DNA from 2 places in the Mesorhizobium sp. M0991 genome. Region 1 is predicted to be linked to the other one. Evidence: predicted binding sites of a transcription regulator. Region 1 holds the regulator's gene; the other holds the start of a gene.
What was found. Region 1 encodes HrcA, which represses chaperone genes, less so after heat shock. Its sites were predicted from a motif close to GTTAGCACTCNCNNNNNGNGAGTGCTAAC; they were not measured.
Positions count from the first base shown of each region.

Region 2: the regulator HrcA is predicted to act here: its motif matches at 5,283-5,311, upstream of NKH70_RS18305 (co-chaperone GroES).

Region 1 covers NZ_JAMYNE010000001.1:477,108-489,610, forward strand. Annotated here, with positions in the region: gene NKH70_RS02350 (TRAP transporter permease) at 1-308, opposite strand, end outside; gene NKH70_RS02355 (TAXI family TRAP transporter solute-binding subunit) at 490-1,449, opposite strand; gene NKH70_RS02360 (YciI family protein) at 1,705-2,058, shown strand; gene NKH70_RS02365 (RNA polymerase sigma factor) at 2,058-3,314, shown strand; gene NKH70_RS02370 (glutathione S-transferase family protein) at 3,330-3,953, opposite strand; gene cysK (cysteine synthase A) at 4,400-5,380, opposite strand; gene NKH70_RS02380 (LysE family translocator) at 5,532-6,149, opposite strand; gene NKH70_RS02385 (PQQ-dependent sugar dehydrogenase) at 6,237-7,592, opposite strand; gene NKH70_RS02390 (hypothetical protein) at 7,692-7,889, opposite strand; gene hrcA (heat-inducible transcriptional repressor HrcA) at 7,923-9,035, opposite strand; gene rph (ribonuclease PH) at 9,168-9,884, shown strand; gene NKH70_RS02405 (VOC family protein) at 9,918-10,328, shown strand; gene rdgB (RdgB/HAM1 family non-canonical purine NTP pyrophosphatase) at 10,328-10,990, shown strand; gene hemW (radical SAM family heme chaperone HemW) at 10,987-12,150, shown strand; gene NKH70_RS02420 (low molecular weight protein tyrosine phosphatase family protein) at 12,155-12,478, shown strand.
Region 2 covers NZ_JAMYNE010000011.1:195,115-204,922, forward strand. Annotated here, with positions in the region: gene NKH70_RS18280 (NAD-dependent formate dehydrogenase) at 100-1,314, opposite strand; gene NKH70_RS35820 (hypothetical protein) at 1,756-1,911, opposite strand; gene NKH70_RS18290 (4a-hydroxytetrahydrobiopterin dehydratase) at 2,687-3,052, opposite strand; partial or broken gene NKH70_RS18295 (NADH-quinone oxidoreductase subunit D-related protein) at 3,102-3,176, opposite strand; gene groL (chaperonin GroEL) at 3,219-4,862, opposite strand; gene NKH70_RS18305 (co-chaperone GroES) at 4,913-5,227, opposite strand; gene NKH70_RS18310 (hypothetical protein) at 5,861-6,298, opposite strand; partial or broken gene NKH70_RS18315 (IS6 family transposase) at 6,602-6,726, opposite strand; gene NKH70_RS18320 (protein-L-isoaspartate(D-aspartate) O-methyltransferase) at 7,395-8,069, opposite strand; partial or broken gene NKH70_RS18325 (diacylglycerol kinase) at 8,733-9,032, shown strand; partial or broken gene NKH70_RS18335 (ABC transporter substrate-binding protein) at 9,635-9,808, shown strand, end outside.

The DNA.
Region 1 (12,503 bases):
ACCCAATTGTACAGACCGGTGGCGAAGCCAAGCAGGCCGAGCGTCCAGAACACTGCTTTCGCCGGGACGCCTTTGGCGCGCAGATTGGCGATTAGGGCAAAGCCGAGCAGCAGCAGGAAGCCGACATGCATGGCGCGTACGACCTGGCTCGGCAGGCTGCCATAGGCGGCGATGTAGATCTGGAAGATAGAGAACGCGATGGCGATAAAAAACGCCGCCTTGCCGGCGATGCCTTCGCCGAAGCCAGGCGGCAATCCTTCGACAGGGATTTCGGCGGTGGGGGAAAGAATCGTCGGGGTTTCGGTCATTAGCGGGGTTCCTGGCGGGGCGCTCCCCTCCCCCTTGGGGGGAGGGTGGACAGCCGCCGAAGGCGGATGGACGTGTGGGATAACCTCAACTGCCTCGACCTTTGCCTGAACGAGGGAGCGCGTCGCCGAGGACCCCTCCCGGCCCTGCGGGCCACCCTCCCCTCAAGGGGGAGGGGACGCTTTACTTGATGAGCCCCTTTTCCTTGTAATACCTCTCGGCGCCTGGATGCAGCGGCACCGGCATGCCGTCGAGCGCCTTGGCCGGGTCGATCGCCTTGGCGGCGGCGTGGGCAGCGGTGAGCTGGTCGAGATGCTCGAACAGCAGTTTGGTCATCTGGTAGGCGGTCTCGTCGGAGACATCGGCGCTGGTGATCAGGAAATTGCCGACGGCGGCGGTCGCGACATCCTCGGTCTGGCCCTCATAGGTGCCCTTGGGGATGACCACGGAAAGATAGGGCGAGCCGATCTTGGCGACGTCCTCCGCCGGCACGGCAACGATGTTTACCGGCACTGAGGTGGCGAGGTCACGGATCGACGCGACCCCAAGGCCAGCCGATTGCAGCGTGGCGTCGAGCTGGCGGTTCTTGATCAGTTCCACCGATTCGGCGAAGGGCAGATATTCGATCCGCCCGAGGTCTTCGTATTTCAGCCCGGCAGCGGCAAATATCGTGCGGGCGTTGAGCTCGGTGCCCGAGGCCGGCGCGCCGACAGATAAGCTCTTGCCCTTGAGATCGGCGAGCGTCTTGATGCCGGATTCCTTGCTGACGACGATCTGGATGTAGTTGGGATAGATGGCGGCGATGCCGCGCAGCTTATCGAGCTTGCCTGGGAAGCCGGCTTCGGTATTGCCTTCGGCGGCCAGCTTGACAGAATCGCCCAGCGCGAAAGCGATCTCGCCCTTGCCCTGCTGCAAGAGATTGAGGTTTTCGACCGAGGCCTTCGTCGCCTGCACCTGGGTGCGCGCGCCTTCGATGCCCTTGCCGTAGATTTCCGACAGCGCGACGCCGAGCGGATAGTAGACGCCGGACGTGCCGCCGGTCAGCACGTTGATGAATTCCTGTGCCTTGACTGATACCGCGCCAAGGCCAAGCGACAGCGCCAGCACGCCCGCCGCAATAAATTTCGTCCTGAAATTGGGCATGCGATTTCCTCCCTGAAAATTCGGCCCGTGCCCTCCTCTGCGGCACGAAGCGAGGCGAGTTTAGACAGCGGGCGGGAAATGCCAACCCGCAATAGCAGCGATTAGACGAACGGCTAAGCAGTGCCCCAGCACATCGGCGCTTGCGCGAGGTCGCATCGCGGCCGAAAGATTTTTCCAGCGCCTGTCGAAATCGGGCAGGGCCGCGCGACATACGTCCGGCTCGCAACGATGCGGCCTTAGAAACGGGAGAAGACCATGCGATATATGCTTTTGATCTACGGAAACGAAGCGGGGATGGCAGCCGCGCCGGCAGACGCGGTGACACAGATGTCGAGCGCCTATGTCGCCTATACCGAAGCGTTGAAGAAATCTGGCGCCTGGCTCGCCGGCGACCGGCTGAAGCCGACGCAATCCGCTACCTCGGTGCGGATGGCCAATGGCAAGACCAACGTGCTCGACGGCCCCTATGCCGACACCAAGGAGCAGCTTGCCGGCTTCTATATGATCGAAGCGGAGGACGTCGACGCGGCCATTGCCTGGGCGGCGCGCTGCCCGGGCGCCAGCACCGGCACCGTAGAGGTGCGGCCGATCTGGGAACTCACCATGTGATGCCGGAACTGCCCGATACCGCGCGGGCGGCGGCGGAAGCGGCCGCCCGGCAAAGCTACGGCAAGCTGGTCGCCTATCTCGCCGCACGCACGCGCGACGTGGCCGCTGCCGAGGACGCATTGGCTGATGCCTTTGCAGCGGCGCTCGAGCGTTGGCCAAAGGCGGGGGTGCCCGACAAGCCGGAAGCCTGGCTGCTGGCGGTGGCGCGCAGGCGCCGCGTCGATGCGGTCAGACGGCGGCTGACAAGCGAGGCGGGCCGCGACCACCTCAGGCTGATCGCCGAGGAGATGGAGGCACGCATGGCCGAGGAAGACCTGCCGGACGAGCGGCTCAGGCTGATGTTTGCCTGCGCCCATCCGGCGATCGAGGCCGGCGTCCGCGCGCCACTGATCCTGCAGACGGTCCTGGGCTTCGACGCAGCGACGATCGCCTCGGCTTTTCTTATATCGCCAGCCACGATGAGCCAGCGCCTGGTGCGCGCCAAGACGCGAATTCGCGAGACAGGCATTCCGTTCCGCGTGCCGGAGCGGGCCGAGCTCGGTGAGCGGCTGGGCACCGTTCTGGAAGCAATCTACGCGGCGTTTGCCGAAGGCTGGTCCGACCCGGCCGGCACCGAAACGCGGCGCCGCAATCTCGCGACCGAAGCCATCTGGCTAGGCCGTCTGATGGCCACGCTGATGCCGGACGAGCCGGAGGCGCTCGGCCTGCTGGCGCTGATGCTGTTCGCCGAGGCGCGGCGTGCAGCCCGGCGCAATGCGGCGGGTGATTACGTACCGCTGGCCGAGCAGGATCTTGCACTATGGGACGACGCAATGATCGATGAAGCGGAGACGCTGCTCAGGCGCGCCGCAGCCGAAGGCGTTGTCGGCCGCTACCAGCTCGAGGCCGCGGTGCAGTCCGCCCATACGACACGGCGGCTGACCGGTTCTACCGACTGGGTCGCGATCAAGGAGCTCTATGACGCGCTGTCGGTAATCGCCGGCTCGCCGGTGGTGTCGATCAATCGCGCGGTGGCCATTGCCGAGGCCGAAGGTGCTTCGGCAGGATTGAGCGCGCTTGATCAATTCAGCGGCGACAAACGGCTGTACGACTATCAACCTTACTGGGCCGCCCGCGCGGGCCTGCTGGCCAGACTCGGCAACATTCGGGAGGCGAGCGAGGCCTATGACCGGGCTATCGGCCTCGAACGCGATCCGGCCGTGCGCCGGTTCCTGCAGGAACGACGGGCAGGGCTCGGCCGCGCGGAAAGACACTGAGACAAGGCGGAGTGCTTAGGCCGGCCACATGTCGTGGGCAGCATTCAGCCTCTTCATCACCCGATGTTCCCGCAAATTGGCCCACAGGCGTTCGATGTTCGGCCAAGCGGTTGGAACCTTCGCGACCTCCGGATGCCAGGCCACCAACATGACGAGATAGACGTCGGCCAGCGAGAGCCGGTCGCCGGCCAGCCAGTCACGGCCTTCGAGGGCGGCATCGAGAATGGCGAAGCTGCGATCCATTTCCGAGACCGCCGCCTGTTTGACAGCGTCCACGCCGCGGGGATCGGTCGTGTAGCGATGCGCGTAGAAGAACCGCAGGTCAGCCGAATAGATGACGGAGGACATGAAAAACATCCAGCGCAGGAAGTCGGCACGGTCCGGCGAACTTGCTGCGGGCGCCAGTCCTGCTTCCGGGTGGCGCTCGGCCAGCAGGATGCAGATCGCCGCCGATTCGGTCATCGAGCGTCCGTCCGGCATGATCAGGACCGGCACCTGGTTCAAGGGGCTGATGTCTAAAAAGGCCTGATCGAGTCGGCCCTTCGGAACGTCGATCTGGTCGAAAGGCACACCCACCAAAGCGAGCGCCGCCTCGACGACAAAGCCGCCGGTATTGGCACGCGTATAGAGCTTGTACATGAAGTCCTCCGCCAGCCGGTGCAAGGCCGGCGACGATCTGAACCGAAGCGCCGCTTTACTCAAGCGAGCGGGAGCCGCCACAGGTGTTTTTTCAGCGGGCCAGTGCTGTTATCTGGGTCCTCGGCGCACGGGTTGGAGCCTGTTGCCCTAGGTGAACTAGTCTAGCGCAAACCTTCGAGATTGGCTGAAGCCCACCTACCTTCGTCATGTATGGGGCGGAGCAGGAGCGAAGCGACGTCGCCGAGACCCTGGTCCATGCCGTAACTTCTGAGCGTCGCGACGGTGCAGAGCCTTTAGATGTCGGAGGACAGCGTGCATGCTGCCGATGTTGCAACGGCTTTCACATCTGCACCGCGGTATTCGTTGGCCACGCTCACGGAATGGATCCCAGGGTCTGCGCTCCGCTTCGCGTTCGCTCCGCCCTGGGATGACGAGGTGTCCAGACTCTACGCGCCCAATCCCTCGAACAGGATCGTCGAGAGATAGCGCTCGGCGAAGGAGGGGATGACGACGACGAGGTTCTTGCCCTTGTTCTCGGGCCGCGAGCCGACGACGATTGCCGCTTGCAGGGCGGCACCCGACGAGATGCCGACCGGCACACCTTCGAGCCGAGCGACGAGCCGTGCATTGGCAACCGAATCCTCGTTCGAGACCTTGACGATCTCGTCATAGATCGTCGTGTCGAGGATTTTTGGCGCGAAGCCGGCGCCAATGCCCTGGATCTTGTGCGGGCCTGGCTGGCCGCCCGACAGCACCGGCGAGGCTTCCGGTTCGACGGCGACGACATGCACCGAGGGCTTGCGCTTCTTCAGCACCTGGCCGACGCCGGTGATGGTGCCGCCGGTTCCGATGCCGGCAACGAAGATATCGACTTCGCCATGGGTGTCGTTCCAGATTTCCTCGGCCGTAGTGCGGCGATGGATTTCCGGATTGGCCGGATTCTCGAATTGCTGCGGAATGACGGCGTCGGGCAGCGTTGCCGCCAGCTCGTCCGCCTTGGCGATGGCGCCCTTCATGCCTTTCGGCCCTTCGGTCAGCACCAGTTCGGCACCGAGCAGCGCCAGCATCTTGCGGCGTTCGACGGACATGGTTTCCGGCATGGTCAGGATCAGCTTGTAGCCCTTGGCGGCGGCGGCAAAGGCGAGCGCGATGCCGGTATTGCCCGAGGTCGGCTCGATCAGCGTGGTCTTGCCGGGCGTAATCCTGCCCGAAGCCTCCAATGCCTCGATCATCGACACGCCGATGCGGTCCTTGACCGAGGCGATCGGGTTGAAGAATTCGAGTTTGGCCAGCAGATTGGCGACGACACCCTTCTCCCTGGCGAATTTATCAAGCCGCACCAGCGGCGTGTCGCCGATCGTCTCGGTGATCGAATTGTAGATGCGGCCGCGGCCGGGCACGTGTGTGGGGGTGGCGGGCTTGTTCATTGATTTTCCTCCCAGAGGTCAAGCGGCATAGGATAGAGCCATCCACCGCGCAAGATAGGCTGTCGATCGAAAAATATCCGAGTGAAGTTCGTGCTGAATACCCCCGCCCTTGCAAGGCGTGACAATCCCTGGGCGGATTGGCGAAAGAGGTCTATTGGCGGGCGGCAATTGCCGCCGCCGCACCGACCATGAATCCGGCGGCGGTGCGGTTGAGTGCCCTCAGCGCCCGCGGCGACTTCAGGAACCAGCGCGCCTTGGCCGCCAGCGCCAGATAGGGCACCAGCACCACGAGCAGGACGACGATGGTGAGCGCGACAAGGATCCCGTAGTCGACCAGCGTGATCGCCTTCAGATCGACGATGGTCGGGGTGATGGCGAGATAGAAGATCATCGTCTTCGGATTGCCGAGCGTGACGGCAAGGCCGGCTACAAAGCTGGATGCCAAGCCGCCCTTGCCTTTCTTTGCCTCCACCGTTTCGGGCGTGATGCCGCTCGTCCAGAAACGCCAGCCAAGAAAAGCGAGGTAAGCGACGCCCAGCCATTTGATGGCCAGGAAGACCATGCCGAAAGTTTGTGCGACGAAAGCGAGGCCGAGCACCACGGCAGTCAAATAGGTCAGGTCGCCGAGCATCAGCCCGAACGACATGGCCAGCGACGAGCGGAAGCCGGAGCCCAGTGCACGCGCAACGAGCGCGGTGACGCCTGGGCCGGGGATGGCTGCGGCGATGCCGAGGGCGGCGCTGTAGGCGAGGAACCCGGTGAGCGTCATGATTCGCGCTTGTCGCACAATGTTGAAGTTGGGTGAATTCCCTCGGGCCGGATTCGATTGCGCCAGCGCAGCAGGCGACACCGCCGTTCAGGAGCGGCCGTCTTCGTAGGTAACGCGCCAGATGGTGCCGTTACCGTCCTCTGTGACGATCAGCGAGCCGTCCTTGGCCATCGCGACACCGACCGGGCGGCCCCAGACGGCGTCGTTCGAGATGACGAAGCCGGTCATGAAGTCCTCATACTCGCCGGTCGGCTTGCCATCCCTGAATTTGAGCCTCACCACCTTGTAGCCGGTCCTGGCGCCACGGTTCCACGAACCATGCATGGTGACGAAGGCGTCACCCTGATAATCCGCCGGGAAGTTCTTGCCGTCGTAGAAGGCTATGTTCATCGGCGCCGAATGCGCCTGCATCAATACATCGGGGACAGTGGCCTTGCCGGCCAGGTCTGCCCGCTCGCCCTGATGGCGCGGATCCTCGTTATTGCCGATGTAGTACCAAGGCCAACCATAGAATCCGCCGTCCTTGACCGCAGTTGCAAATTCGAACGGCACGTTGTCGCCGAGTTCGTCCCGCTCGTTGACGACGCACCACAATGCGCCGGTGGCGGGCTGCACCGTCATGCCCGTGCAGTTGCGCAGGCCGGTGGCGACAGTTCGGGGATTTTTCCCATCCGGGTCAAAGGCGAGCACATCTGCACGGCCTTCCTCGGAGCCCCACGTTGCGCCGAGCGGCTTTGATTTCGCCCACGCGTCGACGCCGCCATCGGGTTGCTTGTCCATGTCCTCGGCGACATTCGAGTCCGAGCCAACCGATAAAAAAAGCGTCTTGCCGTCAGGCGAGAAGGCGATGTCACGGGTCGAGTGACCGCCCGACGGGATTTTGGCGACAATGGTTTCTGGTTTAGCGGACGCCTTTAGGTCACCGTCGCGATAGGGGAAGCGGACGATGCTGTCGCTGCTTGCGACATAGACCCATTGCGGCTTGTCCCCTGGCGGATAGAAGGCGATGCCATATGGATAGTTGAGGCCCTTGGCGAAAATCGCTTTCTCGATGGGTTTGGCGCGGCCCTCGGCCAGACGGTAGACACGTATTTGGTCGGCATGGCCGTTGGCGATGAACAGGTCGCCGTTCGGAGCGACGCGAACGACGCGCGGATTATAGAGTCCGGAGGCGATTATTTCGGCCGAAAAGCCCGGCGGCAATTCTGGCTTGGCGCTTTCGGGCCGCTCCGTCACGCCGGCGCCGTTCGAAGCGGATTGGGCGGGATCGGCTGGCGGCATGTCTTGCGGCCCGATCAGGCGGCGGACGCCAGGCCTGTCGGCGTGCCAATCGCCAAAAGCGGCTTCGCCTTTGAGCACCTTCTGATCCGACTGCCGGGCGGATGCCGGTGTCGCGACAAGGAGAGCCGCGGCAATGGCCGCAAAGCCGCCAGATCGGGTCATCAACGTCCTCCGGGATTCGCCTCGAAGAGGACAAACGGGATCAGGCATTGGTCGTTCCAAGCGGTCGTCCGGAACACGAGGATTTGAAGCCGAACCCCTTCAGTTGCCAGAGGCGTAGAAATCGTCATCAAGGCGCTTTTCCAGCGCGACCAGATCGGCCGGCAGCGGCAGGCCCATGGCCCGCATCTCTTGCAGCTTCTCACGCAACTGCTCTTGCACCTCGTGCTGATCCTCAGGCTGATTGACCATTTCCTCGAGCAGCAGGCTAATCTGGGCCTTGAACGATTCCAGCGCCATTCTTTTTCTCCTTGCGGCAGGCCGCGGCGGCTCCTAGCGCAGCATGCGCGAAATCAGCTGCGCGGTATAGTCGACCATCGGTACTATGCGGGCATAGTTCAGCCGCGTCGGCCCGATGACGCCGAGCGCACCGACGACGCGCGCGTCCTTGTCGCGATAGGGTGCCACCACCAGCGAGGAGCCAGACAGCGAAAACAGCTTGTTTTCCGAACCGATGAAGATGCGCACCCCCGGACCTTCCTCGGCGAGGTCGAGGAGCTGGATCAGCCCATCCTGCGTCTCCAGATCCTCGAACAGATGCCGCAGCAATTCTATGTCGGCCTGGGCAGTGACGTTTTCCAGGAGATTGGCGCGGCCGCGCACGATAAGCCGCCCAGGCACGCCGCTTTCGGCGCCTGCCCAGACCGCCAGGCCCTTCTCGACCAGATCCTGCGACAGCGTGTCGAGGGCTGCCCTGGTCTCTTCCTTGATGCGTGCGATCTCGACCCGCGCCTCGGCCAGGGTGCGGCCGCGGATATGGGCGTTGAGGAAGTTGGAGGCTTCGTGCAATTGCGAGACGGTGATGCCGGCGGGCAGATCGATGACGCGATTTTCGACGTCGCCGTTCTGCGAGACGAGCACGGCCAGCGCCTTGGTCGGCTCGAGCTGGATGAATTCGATGTGCTTCAGCGCCACCTCGTTCTTGGCGGCGAGCACGAGGCCGGCGCCGCGCGACATGCCGGACAGCATCTGGCTGGCCTCGGTCAGCATATGCTCCAGCGTCGCGCCCGAGCCGGAGGCGCGCACCTGCGCCTCGATGGTGCGGCGCTCCTCGTCGGAGAGGTCACCGAGTTCCATGAAAGCATCGACGAAGAAACGCAGGCCTGCCTGGGTCGGCAGCCGGCCAGCCGAAATGTGCGGCGCATAGATCAGGCCGAGATGCTCAAGGTCGCTCATCACGTTGCGGATGGTGGCCGGCGACAGCGACGACGGCAGGATGCGCGACAGGCTGCGCGAACCGACCGGCTCGCCATCCTTCAAATAGGAATCGACGATGCGCCGAAAGATGTCGCGCGAACGCATGTCGAGCGATTGAAGCGCGGGCGATTGCAGCGCGTGCGACGGAAGCACGTGCGATTGCGAACCGGGATCGACTGCCTTGGTCATTCGAGCCAAAAACCTCCGGCCCGAAGATATAGACTTCCGCGGCGGCGGCGCAACCGGTCCATTTTCCTTTGCGCCTAGCGCCCCGTGCGGCTACAAGCCCGGCCAAGATTCCGAAGAAAGAAAGAAGCCTGAATGCGCCCTTCCAAACGCCAATTCGACGAAATGCGCCCCATCTCCTTCGAGCGCGGCGTCTCCAAGCATGCGGAAGGCTCGTGCCTGGTGAAGTTTGGCGACACGCATGTGCTGTGTACGGCCAGCCTGGAGGAAAAGGTGCCGGGCTGGATGCGCAATTCCGGCAAGGGCTGGGTGACGGCGGAATATGGCATGCTGCCGCGCTCGACCGGCGAGCGCATGCGCCGCGAGGCTTCGGCCGGCAAACAAGGCGGCCGCACGCTGGAAATCCAGCGGCTGATCGGCCGCTCCCTGCGCGCCGTGGTCGATCTGCAGGCGCTCGGCGAGCAGCAGATCACCGTCGACTGCGACGTGATCCAGGCCGACGGCGGCACGCGCACCGCTTCGATCACCGGCGGCTGGGTGGCGCTTTACGATTGCCTGCGCTGGATGGAAGTCCGCCAGATGGCGAGCCTTGGCAAGGTGCTGAAGGATCACGTTGCGGCGATCTCCTGCGGCATCCATGATGGCCAGCCGGTCATCGATCTCGACTACATCGAGGATTCCTCGGCCGGCACCGACGCCAATTTCGTCATGACCGGCAAGGGCGGTATCGTCGAGATCCAGGGCACGGCCGAGGGCGAGCCGTTCTCGGAAGAGCAGTTCGCGGCGCTGATGGTATTGGCCAAGAAGGGCATTCAGCGCCTGGTCAGCCTGCAGCAGATGGCCGTGGACTGATCTTCAGTTTATGACGATGAGGTTGACGATCCTGTGACCCCTTCCGCAATCCTGGAATCAGCACTCTACGTGACGGATCTTGCTGCCGCGGAACGGTTCTATTCGGGCGTGCTCGGGCTCGATCCGCTCGGCAAAGTCGACGGCAGGCATCTCTTCTTCCGCTGCGGCGACGGCGTGCTGCTCATCTTCAATGCCGAGGCGACCAAGGTGCCGCCGGCGTCCGATGCCAAGCTCAAAGTGCCGCCGCATGGCGCCGTCGGCGAGGGGCATCTTTGCTTCGCCGCAAGCGCGGATGAAATCCCGCGCTGGAAAGCCCATCTTGAGGCGAAGAAAATCGCCATCGAAAGCGAGTTCGAATGGCCGCAGGGCGGCCGCTCGATCTATATTCGCGACCCCTCGGGCAATTCGATCGAATTCGCCGAGCCAAGAATCTGGGGCATCTGATGCATTCGCCAACTGTTCACTCGCTTGACGGGCATAAGATCGTCGTCGCCAGCCATAACGCCGGCAAATTGCGGGAATTCGCCGATCTGATGGCGCCGTTCGGCATAGAAGCGAAGTCCGCCAAGGAATACGGCTTGCCGGAACCGGACGAGACCGGCAGCACTTTCGAGGAGAACGCCCTCATAAAAGCCTTGGCCGCCGCCAAGGCCACTGGATTGCCGGCGCTGTCGGACGATTCCGGCCTATGTGTCGATGCGCTTGACGGCGCACCCGGCGTCTACACCGCCAACTGGGCCGAGACGCCGGACGGCTCCCGCGACTTCGGCATGGCCATGCAGCGCACGGAAGTGGCTTTGCAGGAAGTTGGCGCGATCACGCCTGCCCAGCGCAAGGGCCGCTTTGTCGCGGTGATCTGCCTGGCCTTTCCCGACGGCCAGGCGGAATATTTTCGCGGCGAGGTCGAGGGCATGCTGGTATGGCCGCCGCGCGGCGAGCTCGGCTTCGGCTACGATCCGGTGTTCTTGCCCAACGGATTCGAAAAGACCTTCGGCGAGATGAGCGCGGAGGAAAAGCATGGCTGGAAGCCCGGCCAGCCAACCGCATTGTCACACCGTGCCCGCGCCTTTCAGAAATTCGCCCAAGCCCGATTGGCCGCCGCATGACCATGCTGCTCGACCGCAGCCCTGGTTTCGGCGTCTACGTCCACTGGCCGTTCTGCGCGGCCAAATGCCCCTATTGCGACTTCAACAGCCATGTCCGCCACCAGCCGGTCGACCAGGAGCGTTTTGCCCGCGCCTTCGAGACCGAGCTGGCGACCATGCGCGGCCGCACGGGACCGCGCGAGGTGACAAGCATCTTTCTTGGCGGCGGCACGCCGTCGCTGATGAAGCCGCAGACCGTGGCGGCGGTGCTGGATGCAGTGGCGAAGAACTGGACGGTGCCTGGTGGCATCGAGGTGACGCTGGAGGCCAATCCTTCCTCCGTCGAGGCCGAGCGCTTTCGCGGCTATCGCGCGGCGGGCGTCAACCGGGTGTCGCTTGGCGTGCAGGCGCTGAACGACAAGGATCTGCGCTTTCTCGGCCGTTTGCACAATGTCGATGAGGCCCTGCATGCGATCGGCCTGGCGCGCGAGATTTTCCCACGGTTGTCCTTCGACCTGATCTACGCGCGGCCGGACCAGACGCCTGAAGCGTGGCAGACGGAACTCGAGCAGGCGATCGGCCACGCCGCAGACCATCTGTCTCTCTATCAGCTGACCATCGAGGAAGGCACGCCGTTCCATGCACTGCATGCGGCAAGGAAATTCATCATTCCAGACAATGAGGTTGCCGCCGATCTCTACGCGTTGACGCAAGAGATCACCGCCGCACGCGGACTGCCGGCCTACGAAATTTCTAACCACGCCAGGCCCGGCGCCGAAAGCCGGCACAATCTCACCTATTGGCGCTATGGCGAATATGTCGGCGTCGGTCCCGGTGCGCATGGCCGCTTCGTCGAGAGCGGGCGGCGCGTGGTGACGATCGCCGAGAAAATGCCGGAGACCTGGGCCAATCTGGTCGAGGCCAAGGGCCATGGCGTTACCGGCGGCGAGATCCTCACGCGGTCGGAAGAGGCCGACGAGTTCCTGCTGATGGGGCTGAGGCTGGCGGAAGGCATCGACCTTTCCCGCTACGAGGCATTTTCAGGGCGCGGCCTGTCGACGGCACGGCTGTCGGTGCTGCAGGACGAAGGCCTGGTGGCGCCGATCGGCAATGCCCGCCTGCGCGCCACGCCGGCCGGCATGATCGTGCTCGATGCGGTCGTGGCGGATCTGGCCAGATAGCACGTTGAAGAACGTTCTCTTCGTCTGCAGCCAGAATCGCTTGCGCAGCCCGACGGCGGAGCAGCTGTTTTCCAAGCGGCGGGACATCGAGGTCGCATCAGCGGGCACCAATCACGATGCCGACACTCCGTTGACGCATGAACTCGTTGCCTGGGCCGACATCATCTTCGTGATGGAAAAACCGCACCGCGCCAAACTGCAGCAGAAATTCAAGACAAGCCTGAAAAAGGCTCGAGTAATCTGCCTCGATATTCCCGACGACTATGAATTCATGGACCCGGCTCTGGTGGGCCTGCTGGAGGCGCGCGTCTCGAAGTATCTGGGTTGAATGATACATCGCGGAGCATGCGCAA
Region 2 (9,808 bases), on a different contig from region 1:
GGCCTTGGTCTTTTCGTCAACCTTGGCAGCAGGACCCATGTTGATCTGCCCCCCACCCTTGTCTTCTTCCCGTCCGAGTCGAGCGCAGCGGAAATCGATCTAGCTCGGATCACTCCTGGCCTTAAAGCGTGCTGCCTCTTCCAAACCTCGGGTGGCGTCTCCCACGCTGTAGGAATGCGCACCGGCGCCGGCGAGCTTGCCGCCATCGACGATCAGATATTCCTCACGGATCGGCCGGCCTTCGAACCAGCATTCGAGAATTTCGCGGGTGCCCGCGGCGTAGCGCGCCTGGGCGGAGAGCGACGATCCTGAAATGTGCGGCGTCATGCCGTGATGCGGCATCGATCGCCACGGATGATCCTTGGGAGCCGGCTGCGGGAACCAGACGTCGCCGGCATAGCCAGCGAGTTGGCCACTCTCCAGCGCGCGGGCGATGGCGTCACGATTGCAGATCTTGCCGCGCGCCGTGTTCACCAGATAGGCGCCGCGTTTCATCCTGGCGATCATCGTCTCGTCGAAGAGATTCTCCGTCTCCGGATGCAGAGGTGCATTGATCGTGACCACGTCGCAGACGCCGACCATGGATGCGGGATCTTGGTGGAAGGTGACGCCAAGTTCTTTCTCGACCGCCTCAGGCAGTCGGTGGCGATCGGTGTAGTGCAACTTGACGTCGAACGGCTTCAGCCGGCGCAATACCGCGCTGCCGATCCGGCCGGCGCCGACGGTTCCGATCTGCATTCCCTCGATATCGTAGGAGCGTGCGACGCAGTCCGCGATATTCCAGCCGCCTTTCACGACCCACTGGTAGGACGGGATGTAGTTGCGCACGAGCCCCAGGATCATCATGACCACATGCTCGGACACGCTGATCGAATTGCAGTAAGTCACCTCGGCAACCGTGATGCCGCGGTCCATGGCGGCCTGAAGATCGACATGATCGGATCCGATGCCGGCGGTGATCGCAAGCTTCAGTCTGCTTGCCTTGGCTATTCGTTCTTCGGTCAGATATGCCGGCCAGAACGGCTGCGAGATCACGATTTCGGCGTCAACGAGTTCGCGTTCAAAAATGCTGGCGGGACCGTCTTTGTCCGAGGTCACCACCAGGCTGTGGCCCGCGCTTTCGAGAAATTTCCTCAGGCCGAGTTCGCCCGACGCGCTACCGAGCAAGACCCCCGGTTCAAAGTCGATGGCCTTCGGCGTGGGAAGTGTCTGGCCGCCGGGATAGCGGTCGAGCTTTGGCAGGCCGTCCCGCGCATATTTTGTCGGATAACCGTCGACCGGATCGTCATAGAGGACGCAAACGACCTTTGCCATTGTGTATCTTCCTTCGTCTGACAACGAAGAGGAAAACGCTCTGTTGTTAACGCTGCCGGCCAACGATGGTCGGCACGGCGATGCTCTGTTGAATTGCTGGTGGGGAGCAGACTCATCTGCCGGCGCTTCCTCATTCGGAAAGTTGTGCGCTATTGCGTATTACATGGAAGACCCGGGCATGGTTTCAAGTGCTGCGGGCGGCACTGGTGCAGCGTTCGAGTTCCTTTATTTCAGACCGCGCGCACGGTCTGCTGACAACAAATGCTTGATGCGGACACTTCAGAATTGCCGAGGTTGGGCACCGTGCATCATGATCACTGACAGGCTCCGACTTCGCAGGCCTCAAGGGCTTCTGCATCCCCTCAAAGATTGCAAAAAACCTGTTAGTCAGCGCTTATCAAGCAGAGGAATCTCGCATCGCTTGCCGCTCAGACGGTATTGCTAAGCCAGTTCGCAACGCTCACCGATGTCACCTGGAAATGGCGAAAGTGACGAGACAGACAAGGCCGTCGCCTGCAGCTGCACCTCGCCGCGATCATCGACGACGCACACCGCCGTCTCATCCATCGCAACATCCAGTCCACAAAAGAATTCCATTGTTCGCCTCCTGCGTTGCTTCACAGGCGCAGATCTTGCCGCCGAGTCGCCAGCCACCACCAGTCGCGCCGCGGCCGACGCACAGCTTTGCCGTCCCGCCAGGCGCCCGCCCCGATTACCGGCGGCCGTCCCTCCCGTCCCGCTGTCCCGCTCCCGTCCTTCCCGTCCTCCGCTATCTCTCCCCGTCCCCCTGAAACAACCCTCCCACTGCAGTTCCCGCGACGCAACAGACCGAAATGCGCTTGACCAGGAATGCCACTGCCAACGTGATGCTATGGAAGGGCACTGGACAAACAGGCTATCTGCGGCGGGTCTCGCAGCCGGACACACAAGCTATCGGGCCGAGGCTCGACCGCAGTTAAGTCAACTACGGCAACGTTCGTCGGCGACCGACTGTTGGGCGAATGAATCGCCGCGAACACTGCCTCTGCCGCAACATTCGCGTCACGGTCGCTACGCATTGCAACGTCATTCCGGATGTCGCCCGTGCGCGAAAACCGGCGAATGGAGGGCGCTCGCCTCGCCCGCTCCCTGCCGAGAGCGCGTCGGAATGGAAACCGCACCATTGATCAGCGATGCGCGCAGCTTCCCGGAAACCATGGATCAGCGGATAAGATCGTGCTGCTGGAGCGCGCCCGCCATTCACCATGCGTGGGAGGTTCCGCGCAAATAGCCGACGCCGAATGGGTGAGCCAAGCATGCAGACATCATTGTCATGGTGCTGCGGACGACAGTGCATAAACGACCTCACTTGATTGGCAATGGATTTGCCGTGTCACCGTTGGCGGTCGAGGGGCCGCCCCGCGCGATCGAGCATCCGATCGATCTTGCTCGCCATGATGAAATCGTTCTCGTGCAGTCCTTTGATCTTCTTGGTGCTCAGGGAAACCGTCACATAACCCCAGCCGAAGCTGATGTCGGGGTGATGGCCCTCGGTTTCGGCGAGCTCACCGATCTCCTGAACAAGGGTGAGCGCGTCCCGGAAATTGCGGCATCGAAAGCTCCGCTGGATGCGGTGGGCATCGTCACCCAGCTCCCAATCAGGAGCCTGTGCCTGGAACCCTTGGGCTTCATCACGCGTGAGCGGCGGGACGCCGCCGCGACAAGGCGTACATGTTTTCTCGGCAAGAGTGTCGGTCATGTTCTTGTCTCCAAGACCATTTTTAGCAGCAAATACGACAGCGACGAGCCTATCGATCGATCTCCCCGAACACGATGTCGAGCGAACCGATGATCGCCGAGATATCGGCTCGCATGTGCCCGCGTCGCTGGTCTTCCGTCGTCCTGGCTATAGTCTCAGGCGCCGCTCAGTAGTCCATTCCGCCCATTCCGCCCATACCTCCCGCGCCACCCATAGCGGGCGAAACCTTCTGCGGAATGTCCGCGATCATTGCTTCAGCGGTGATCAGGAGCGCGGCAATCGAGCCGGCATCCTGCAGGGCCGTCCGAACGACCTTGGCGGGGTCGACGATACCGGCCTTGATCATGTCGACATAGACTTCGTTCTGGGCGTCGAAGCCCTGATTGTGATCCTTGCTGTCGGAGAGCTTGCCGACGACGATCGAACCTTCAACGCCGGAATTCTCGGCAATCTGCCGGATCGGCGCTTCAAGTGCTCTCAGCACAATCGAAATACCTGCCGTCATGTCAGCATTCGCGCCAGTAAGCTCAGTCAAAGCTGCCTTGGCGCGCAAAAGCGCAACACCGCCGCCGGCAACGATGCCTTCTTCCACGGCTGCACGAGTGGCGTTCAGCGCATCATCGATGCGGTCCTTCTTTTCCTTGACTTCCGTCTCGGTCGCGCCGCCGACGCGAATGACAGCAACGCCGCCAGCCAGCTTGGCGAGACGTTCCTGGAGTTTCTCCTTGTCGTAATCCGAGGACGTTTCCTCGATCTGCAACTTGATCTGCTGGACGCGCGCCTGGATGGTGGCTTTCTCGCCGGCGCCGTCGATGATCGTCGTCGTATCCTTCTCGATGAGCACGCGCTTGGCCCGCCCGAGCATGTCGATCGTGATGTTCTCGAGTTTGATGCCGAGATCCTCGGAAATCATCTGGCCGGCGGTGAGCACGGCAATGTCTTCCAGCATCGCCTTGCGCCGGTCACCGAAGCCTGGCGCCTTGACGGCTGCGACCTTGAGGCCGCCGCGCAGCTTGTTGACGACCAGCGTCGCTAGCGCCTCGCCTTCGACGTCTTCCGAGATGATCAGCAGCGGCTTACCGCTTTGCACCACAGCTTCGAGGATCGGCAGCAACGCCTGCAAATTGCCGAGCTTCTTCTCATGGATGAGAACGTAAGGGTCCTCCAGCTCCGCGCGCATCTTCTCGGCATCGGTGACGAAATAGGGCGAGAGATAGCCACGGTCGAACTGCATGCCTTCGACGACATCGAGTTCGGTTTCGGCGGTCTTGGCTTCTTCGACGGTGATCACGCCCTCATTGCCGACCTTGTTCATCGCCTTGGCGATCATGGCGCCGACCGACGCGTCGCCATTGGCGGCGATCGTACCAACCTGGGCGATCTCGTCCGAAGATTTGACTTTCCTGGCCCTGGCTTGAATGTCCTTCACCACAGCAGCCACAGCAAGGTCGATGCCGCGCTTGAGGTCCATCGGGTTCATGCCCGCGGCAACGAATTTGGCACCTTCGCGCAGGATGGAAGCGGCCAGCACCGTGGCGGTGGTGGTGCCGTCGCCGGCGAGGTCGTTGGTCTTCGAGGCCACTTCGCGCACCATCTGGGCGCCCATGTTCTCGAACTTGTCGGCAAGCTCGATTTCCTTGGCGACGGCGACACCATCCTTGGTGATGCGCGGCGCGCCATAGGCCTTGTCGATGACGACATTGCGGCCTTTGGGGCCGAGCGTCACCTTGACGGCGTTGTTCAGAATTTCGACGCCGCGAAGCATCCGGTCGCGGGCATCGGTAGCGAATTTGATTTCCTTGGCAGACATGATTTTAGGTCCAGTTCAGTCTTGAAATTGCGGGATCGGAAATCGCCCGGTCAGGCGGCTTTCTTGGCCGCTTTGGTCTTCTCGACGATGCCCAAAATGTCGCTCTCCTTCATGATCAGGAGGTCTTCGCCGTCGATCTTCACCTCGGTGCCGGACCATTGGCCGAACAGGATGAGATCGCCGGCCTTGACGTCGAGCGGGATCAGCTTGCCGCTCTCGTCACGCGAGCCCGGGCCCACGGCGATCACTTCGCCTTCCCGAGGCTTTTCCTTGGCGGTGTCGGGAATAATGATCCCGCCCTTGGATTTGGTATCGCCTTCCGCGCGCCGAATGACGACGCGGTCGTGGAGTGGCCGGAATTTCATTGGGGGTTCTTTCTGCCGCCGCACATAGAGCGACTGCAACACTTAACATAGCCCCTTTGGCACTCGAATGATAGGAGTGCCAAATTTTTAATTCCTCAAACCGAAAATATTTGAAATGTAAATCAGTCGTTGTTACCGGCGCTTTTGGCCGTCCGAAAGGCGGAGCCATAAGCAATTTTATTGTAATTCATCCCTCTTAATTTTGCCGACAACAGACTATATTAATCCGCAATTATGAACCAAACCTATTGAGCCTTGATTGAATGTGCATCGAGAGATATATACAGTTCGCGAAAATTTGGCACGATTTGGCTTTCCCGGTCCCGATCGACATAGGTCCGCGACCTTCGACCCACCATGAAGCACCGAATTTTCGACAGCGAATGTATAGCGCTTATCCGGCGCGCATGTCGCTCTGTTCGAGCCTTTGAACCACGGCGCTGACCACGGATGTACTGGCAGCATTGGGATCTTTCCGGTTCGGATGGAAAAGATGCAGGTCGGCGTGCTCCTGCGGAAAGCCGCACCCCCTCATGCAACGCAGCCTCCCGCGTGGGGAGCGCTTGCCTGCGCTACGGCGGCGGCTTTCCATGCGAGCCGCTTCAAAAATGATGCTGCGAAACGGCTCCGGCTTTATCCGACGAACGCCTCACGCATCCGAGCGAACATGCCGGGCTGTCTCCCGGCAATCGCCGCACGGATGTGACGGGCGGCCGTTACGGCGCTCACCGTCGCGCCGAAATGACAATAGCAGATGATCTCATGCAATTGCCTGTCGGTCAGTTCGAAGAACCGCTTCGCTTCGCCGTAGTTGTCGTTTTCCAACCCGGCGGCGCGGAGGACAGGATCCTCGAAAGCGACTGAGATCGGCGAGCCGTCGCCGCGCATGGCCCCGCGTGATCTAACCGGCTGATACTCGGTCTGGTGTAGCGTCGAGAGTCGCCGGTCAGGGTTCCGTTCAAGGAGCTCCGCCCAGCGTTCAAGACGTTCGCTGCGCGACATGGCCTGGCGCAGGTAGTCCTGATCGATCTCGGCGACGATCTGCAGTTGCTCAAGCGTCTGGTGCTTCATTTTAGCCTCCTATTCGGACGATAGTTGGCCCACCCATATCCTTCTTATACCTGCGGCCAGCGTGACTCCGACCGATCGTGAAGTCCAATCACGATGATGCTGGGAGGGCTTCCCCCCACGAAAATGCGGAGGCTTCGCAAAGATCCGGCCATTAATTTGGCGAACGCGGTCTAATGCGCGGCTGTTCGACGATGTCGGTCTGGAGTCCGTGCCGATCGAGGTGATCGACGGGCAGAGTCTGTGCTGGAGTAGCCCGGCTCATCGCTGGCCGGGCAGCGGGATCAAGCGAGTGGCAGTTTAGCTTCGAAACCGCCGAAGGCCGGGCTGATGCGAGTTCTCCGCCCGGTCGTTGGGCCCTTGTGGCTCCAGTGTACGACTTCCGGCATGACCTGGCGCCTGGCTACTCCGTAGGATCGCAGTTTGTCCGTGTCGAAACCATTATCGAAGTTACCCGGCCCGATGGCGGAGTGTTGCGGATTGCGCGATCCAAGGACCGGTCCGTCCATCAACCAACAAGTTGAGCGGAAGCCACCTCAAAAACGGTCCAGGCTGTGCGTCGTCAGGATGGTAGCCGAACCAGCGAAACAGCCAACCAGGTGTCCCTTCCTTCGACCTTTAGAGACTGAGCAGTCAGCTGCCGCCAAGCGAGAATGACGATCGCTCTCACTGCTGCGGCGCTGGTATCGGTGTGCCGCCAAACCAACCAGCCGCATACGCAATCACGACCAATACCACGATCACGGATACCACGCCGTACCAGAGGCGCCTGTCCTTGAGATCCATCGTTACCTCCTGCCCGCTACATGTTGGCCACTGGGCGAATTCCTTGAGCCTTTGGCCGTCATTTCCCAGATGAGCGACCCAGTGCCGTCTGGCAGGCACACAGTAGGCTGGATAAGGGGTCTTTGAGAAGCGCGCAATACGACCGCGCCGGCATGATCGCCAGCGGCTGCGACCGGCGGCTGCAGGCGTGCTCGACGAGTAGCGTTGCGGCATGGATGTCAAAAGATCGGCGATGCCATCCAGCGCCTGTGTGATCGATGCGGCGCGCGTTATCCTGATCTTCCAGCACGGCTCCGCGCAGCCGCACCCCTCATTAGACCGTTTCGAGACGGCTGAACCGAACCGGGATGAGTTTGCGAGTCTTCAGTTGCCCTGCCGCATCCTTGTCGATGACCGTCAGCAACTGCGCTTCTCCAGGTCCCACGGGCAGGACCAGGCGTCCCCCCGGTTTGAGCTGCTCAAGCAAAGCCGGCGGTGTCCGCTCAGCGGCCGCGGTGACCAGGATCTTGTCGAATGGGGCGTGCTCAGGCCAGCCGCGAGACCCGTCTCCGACACGAATGCCGACATTGGAGAAGCCGAGACCCCGCAGGAGAGCCTCGGCATGGCTTGCGAATTCCTCGATGATTTCGACGCTCCAAACTTGCCCGGCAAGGTCCGCGAGGATTGCGGTTTGGTAGCCTAGGCCGGTGCCGATCTCGAGCACTACCTCGTGCGGTTGCGGCGCAAGGAGATCGGTCATGAGAGCAACGATGAAGGGCTGCGAGACGGTTTTATCAAAGCCGATCGGCAGCGGCATGTCTTGGTAGGCATAAGGCGCAACTGATGCTGGCACGAAGAGGTGCCGCGGTATCCGCCTCATCGCCGCCAATACCCGCTCATCGAGCGCCGCCTTGCCAAGTTCTTCGCTTGCAAGATCGGTGTGAATTGCAATCATCTCGACCATGTGCCTGCGTAGAACCGCGAGGTGCTCTTCGTTCATCGGCTTCATGACGGTGGGGCGCTCCTCAACCAGTCTGCTGCCTGATAGCCTTATACCCTGTTCGTCTTGTCACAGTAACCATGTCGTCGAGAACGCGGCTTCGGTTGGGGCGGGTTGTACCGCCCTGCTATTTCGTCGCCGTCCTTGGTGCTCTCCCGTTCCTCGCACCGGGGTGGAACGGCGTGCGCATCAGAAGCTCGCCAGCCAGGCGACAACATCGATATAGCGGATCGCCAGCCAGTTGAGCACCAATAGGCCGAAGGCCAAAACGACGCCGAACCCTGCGCTGTCGCTCACCGGCTCCATCCCGTGCTGATCGTGCGTGATCTGGCGATTGACGATGACCGAACCTGGGCGAGCCAGCAGCGCTATTCGCGCTGCAGGCCGGCCATACGATAATCAGCGTTAGCCCGCGTGGCGCTGCTGAGAAGAACCGGAATTTCGTGATGGCTTGCCGCCGCCATTGGCGCGGCACTGGGGGACTGGCTGTCCTTCTGGATCGGCAAACGGCTTGGAAAGCGGGTTTCGCACTATTGGCCCCTCTCCTGTTCTTCGAGCGGTGGGGGGTCGCCGGCGCTTCTTCGGTCCCTTGCGTGCATCCGTACCCTTGGTGGCGGGCATCTGCGCGATGCCCGCTCTGACGTTTCAGTTTGCCAATATCGCTTCGGCTCGCCGGAGTTCGTAGCCGACGTTGCACGGTTTTTCGACGTCACGAGAGGACACGTCTTGCTCGCCGGTCCCAAGACGATCGCAAGCGTTCCGGATTTTGCTCGCGCGGATCGGGAACTTGTCGTCGTTCGCTCCAGTATGGATCCCGAGGACACGCTCAAGCGCTTTGCCGGCCGTGTCGTCTTCATCGGCGGCGGTCCACCGGTCTGGGACGCCTACGCGCGCTTCGTCAGCCACTGGGATGTCACGCGGCTGCCCTATGACGGGCCGACGGACCGCTGGTTCGATGCAAGATGGCTTACGGGGGTGTCGAAGTTGCCAGAAATCACCGCGACCAATGAAGGCTCGGCTCGTATCGATCTGGGATTATTTAGACCACCTCGCGACCCAAGTTCCAGACCGCATTTTATGCAACTTTACATCGAACACAGAACCGACACCGGTGCAGCTTGCAATTTTTTCGCCGAACGGCGTCACACGGTGATGGTCGTGCAGCACCAGCCCGCGCACAAAACGATCGCGGACTCCTTCCTGCAACTGGCGCAATCCCCCGAAAGTCCTGCGGAACCGTTGCGGAGGCCTTCACCTCGATACCGACGACCCGACCGCGTCGATCCTCGATCACGACGCCGACTTCGTCCTGATCCTTGGTCCGGTAGTGTGAGAAAGACACCCGTCGCTCTGACCACCATGCGAGCTTCAGGAATTCCGACACCACGAACCTCTCGAGCAAAGCACCGAACCGCGATCGGTCCTACGTTCTTCGCCTACGGCCGCTCACAAGATTGTCAACAATCTGAGAAAGTTTTGTTGACAGGTGATTGATTTGAGCCTTCACTCACAAAAGTCCGCGTATCGGTCGAGTTCTGTCGCAACAATGCGCGGCCTCCAAAGGGGAAAGAACAATGATCAACAGACGTTCAATAATCACATCCGCGGCGCGCGGCGCCGTCTCCGCGCTGGCAATCATGGCCGGCGGCACAATCGCGGTGCACGCCGCCAACAAGGAACTCAAGATCGGCTTTGTCGGCGTGACGAGTGGCGCGGCCGCTGCGTGGGGCACATCCAACGTCCGCTCG